One region of the Shewanella polaris genome, then DNA from elsewhere that is predicted to be linked to it. Evidence: riboswitches for the same ligand, from Rfam matches in the RefSeq annotation. Region 1 holds a riboswitch; the other holds the start of a gene.
The links. A riboswitch is a leader RNA that binds a small molecule or an ion and turns the genes downstream of it on or off. The one in region 1 is predicted to bind thiamine pyrophosphate.
Positions count from the first base shown of each region.

Region 2: it holds a riboswitch for thiamine pyrophosphate, as region 1 does, so the genes downstream of both, thiC (phosphomethylpyrimidine synthase ThiC) here and FH971_RS11970 (TonB-dependent receptor) in region 1, are expected to answer to the same signal.

Region 1 is NZ_CP041036.1:2,747,194-2,749,668, forward strand. Features, by position in the region: gene FH971_RS11970 (TonB-dependent receptor) at 1-1,242, opposite strand, end outside; TPP riboswitch at 1,300-1,406, opposite strand; gene FH971_RS11975 (YcfL family putative periplasmic lipoprotein) at 1,576-1,968, opposite strand; gene FH971_RS11980 (PaaI family thioesterase) at 2,032-2,475, opposite strand, start outside.
Region 2 is NZ_CP041036.1:2,538,003-2,540,477, reverse strand. Features, by position in the region: gene FH971_RS11075 (TonB-dependent receptor plug domain-containing protein) at 1-310, opposite strand, end outside; TPP riboswitch at 568-667, shown strand; gene thiC (phosphomethylpyrimidine synthase ThiC) at 874-2,475, shown strand, end outside.

The DNA.
Region 1 (2,475 bases):
TTCATCAGGGTAAGAATTGTACTCGGAGTACAAGTCGTTATCTTCTTTTAAATTCATTGCGTACACACCCACTAACCAGTCAGTGCTGCCCGCCCAGATACGTCCAGCCGTTTTTGACGACAAGCGAAACTCTTGAGTAAAAGTTTTACGGTCACCCTTTTTATCCCAAGTATAATCATAAACGCATGGCTCACTGCCAACAGGATTGTAGTCATCGTCATACAAAGTACATTCCTTGCTTGCCCAATACTCTGGATTTGCCCAATCGCCATCATAACCATTGTGATGATCTGTTTGTGCAAATGAAGTTAACGAAGTGAAATCAAATCCTTGCACTCCAGTATAAATGAACTTAATTCCTGTCCCTGTGGTTTTTTGGGTATCAACCCCAGGTTGGTCGGTTAAGGTGTTAGTGCGATTGTTGTCCAATGTCCATACATCGTAACCATTATCAAAATTGGCGTGCAATAAAGTTAAGTCGATTTGTAAGTCATCAGTCGCGTACCAACGAAACTTAGCCCTCGCCGTTAACTCATCACGTTCATTGGTATCATCGCGGTTAAGATAGAGGTTGTCACGATAGCCATTTTGGTTATGTTGTTCTAGTGATACTCGGTAGAGCAATTTACCCGAATCACTGAGTGGACCAGAACTAAAGCCAGAAAGCGTGCGAAGGTTGTCGTCACCTAAACTGATTTTTGCCCCATGTTCAAATGATTCTGTAGGGTCATTACTTTTTAAGTAAATTAATCCGGCTAACGCATTAGCACCATATTGGGTACCTTGTGGACCGCGCAAGACTTCAACTTGCTGCATGTCATACATGCTCGATACCATACCAAGGCCAGATAGATCGATATCGTCGACCACAAAGCCTACGGATGAGTTGGGTGCACCTTGATATTGTTCTTGTTCACCAACACCACGAATTTGGAAATATTTAGGACGAGAACTGCCACCAGACCAGTTAAAGTTGGCAATAGAATTGAGCACATCTTCAAAATGTTGCGCCCCTTCGTCTTCTAGTTGCTGTGCATCAATAACCGTCACACTTGACGGCATTTTATCAAGGCTGATATTACTAAAGTCAGCATTAACAACAATCACTTCCATTTTTTCAGATTCAGGTGTAACGCGCTCAACATCAGCGGTTTTAGCGATAGCAACAGGCGAGCTCAATGCTGTAATAACAGCTAAAGCAATTGGCGTGTGGGATAACCCAGTAGAATTTTTCGTGAACATAGGACCTCAAATAATTATTTTGAGATCCGGCAAGAGTAGCGAATAAGAGGTGCACATAAAGATAGTGTGGCCCATTCCTACGCCGGTATAAGCCGGATCAGGTTCTAAGGGTTCGTCATAAAGACATCTCAGTTCAGTTTTACTGAACACCCCTTGGCGGTCATAATTATAAACTATCTACAATCTGATTACACGAACAGTCATACATTTTAATAACACAACATATTCTGGGTATTGAAGCTAACACCTTGAAGATAAATAAAGTGTTAGCCTTAAAAATTTTTGCCCCTACCGGTTAACTTGAGTTAGGTTAACAACACTGACGTTATCTAATTAATAAGAAAACGTTTCGCGTACGTAAATCTCAAAGCGAATTGCTTGGGTATTTGGCGCCACACCGCTCACTTGTAATTGTTGCATGCCATGTAATTTAACCGATTTCCAACTGCTTGCTTCATCTTCAACAGTCAATCCGTTAGCATCAAACCAAGTAAATTTATATTGTACCCGTAAGTCGGTACTAGATTTACTTTGAATTAATGCCGATGCTTTAAGTAAATCAGCCACCATGTGTGATGAAATATTTGTCACCTTGATATCGCTCGCAAATGAGGCGCTATCTACTCTAACCAGCCCACTAGAATCGACAGCAATTCCCGCAGTATTGTGTGCACATGCACTCAGTAACAGTGCAGAAGCGATAAAGCATAATGATGTTATTTTCATACTATAGTCCTTCTAATAAACTGGCTAAATTAATTTTGTGGAACAATAAAACTCACTATATTACTAATCCAGCAAAAAATGAGCTCGAGCTGTGGCAATAAGTTGTTTACGGTTGGTTTGCCAGCAGTTAATGCTCACGTTCGCAACTCGACGACCTTGGCGAGTAATTTTACATTCGGCAAACGTATCTTGATGTAAACCAGCACGTAAATAATCAATCGAAAAATCAACAATTTTAGGCACTTTCTTGGCTTGCATAAATACCATTAATTGCACAATTGCCGACATCTCCATAAACCCAGCAATCACTCCGCCATGTATCGCAGGTAAAATCGGGTTACCAATATTGTCATCTTTAGCGGGGAGTCTAAATACCATTTCATCGCCAAAACGGGCCACAGACATACCAATGAATTGTGAGTAAGGTACTTTCTCAAGTAGATAACTATAATCATTCAGTTCAATGGCGCGTTTAACCACATCTTGAACATCTAAACCCTTTGCTGG
Region 2 (2,475 bases), 210 kb from region 1:
CATCAATGAGCACTTTGATCCGATCGCCCATCATGCCATTTAAAATCGGTAATGCAGAAACGCCACCCGCTTCAGAAAAATCTACACCTTGTTTATTTAATAAGTTTTGGGCAGAACCGAGTAAATCGTTATTGGCCGCTTGTCCATGTACTTCAACCCGCTCAATGCCTTCACTATTTTGCTTATCGTACTGCTCAGCCATTACTGGTTGTGTAATAGCAAACATTACAGCCAATGAAATTGATGAGTAAACCCATGGGTAATTTGTATTTAATTTAATGGTTTGGATTGCTTTATTTGCCAACGTCATCACCTTTATTGTTATTTTATCAACCTTTGATGAATATATTTCAAAGGTGTTTATCAGTCTGTTAAATTATAACTTGCTAATAAATATGATGAATGCGACATAGTGTCGCACCTTGATAAATACCTGTCTGTGGTGATAAATGAATCATGGAGATATCAATGACACTGCATCAGTTTCTGACATGTGGATTGATTACTTTTGTATGAAATGATTATTTTAGTGCTTGTTATTTAGCAACAAGCTTGCTTATACTGCGTGACATCTTGTCGGAGTGCCATTATGGCTGAGACCGTTTATTCGGGATCCGTTGAACCTGATCAGGCTAGAACCTGCGAAGGAAACAAGCGTAATAATCATGATTATTGGGAAGATAAATAACGTATTAACACGATTGTAATTGGACGTTTACCTCCGAGTTTTTTATCGGTTTATATTCCAGTTACGTTATTACATTAGTATGTTCTATGTGATTATTGACGTAGGCAATAGCATTTTTTATTGTTTACTGCTGCTATCAACACCTCTCCAGACAAGCAACTCTACTCTTAATATTGAGGTTGCTAATGTCAAATCAAAACCGTCGTCAAACTCGAGCTAACGCTCAACAATTTATTGATACCCTTAAACCGTTACAACATCCTAACTCGGAAAAAGTCTATTTAACGGGTAGTCGTGCTGATATCAACGTCGCTATGCGTCAAGTTAATCAAACTGACACCGTTATTGGTGGTACCGACGCTGAACCCATTAAACAAGCCAATCCGCCTATTATGGTCTACGACTGTGCGGGTGCTTATTCTGATCCTCTTGCTGATATCAACGTGCGTGAAGGCTTACCTAAAATCCGTCAAGCATGGATTGATGAGCGACAAGATACTGAGCAATTAACGGGTGCAAGTTCGGGTTTTACCCAACAACGGCTGGCTGACGATGGACTCGATCATTTACGCTTTGACGCTCTTGTTGCGCCTAAACGTGCCAAGAAGGGCAAATGCGTGACCCAAATGTATTATGCTCGCCAAGGTATTATTACCCCTGAAATGGAATACATTGCCATTCGTGAAAACATGGCTCGCGCTGAAGTAACCGATAGCGTGTTGACTCAAAAAGCCCCAGGTGAGGATTTTGGTGCACATATTGGGCAACTTATCACTCCTGAGTTTGTCCGCGATGAAGTGGCCCGAGGTCGAGCGATTATTCCGCTGAATATTAACCATCCTGAAACTGAACCTATGATTATTGGGCGTAATTTTTTAGTGAAGGTGAATGCCAATATTGGTAATTCTGCGGTGACATCTTCGATTGAAGAAGAAGTTGAAAAACTCGTATGGTCAACCCGTTGGGGCGCCGATACGGTTATGGATTTGTCGACTGGACGTTATATTCATGAAACGCGTGAGTGGCTTATCCGTAATTCGCCTGTGCCGATTGGTACTGTGCCTATTTATCAAGCATTAGAAAAGGTTAATGGCGTTGCCGAAGAGCTCTGTTGGGCGGTATTTAGAGATACATTGATTGAACAAGCCGAGCAGGGCGTAGACTATTTTACGATTCATGCAGGGGTGTTATTGCGTTATGTCCCCATGACAGCTAAACGCCTTACCGGTATTGTGTCGCGTGGCGGTTCAATTATGGCTAAGTGGTGTTTAAGTCACCATCAAGAAAGTTTCTTATATGAACACTTTCGCGATATTTGCCAAATTTGCGCCCAATACGATGTGTCGTTGTCGTTAGGGGATGGTATGCGCCCTGGTTCAATTGCCGATGCCAATGATGAAGCGCAATTTGCGGAATTAGAAACCTTAGGTGAATTGGTCAAAATTGCATGGGAATACGATGTGCAGGCCATCATAGAAGGCCCTGGTCATGTGCCAATGCAATTGATTAAAGTCAATATGGAAAAGCAATTGGCCCTTTGTGATGAAGCGCCATTTTATACCTTAGGCCCACAAACGACTGATATTGCGCCTGGATATGATCACTTCACCTCCGGAATTGGTGCAGCCATGATGGCTTGGTACGGCGTGGCGATGTTGTGTTACGTCACCCCTAAAGAACACTTAGGTTTGCCTAACAAAGAAGATGTAAAACAAGGCTTAATTGCTTACAAGATTGCTGCCCATGCTGCTGATGTCGCTAAAGGTCATCCCGGTGCACAAGTACGT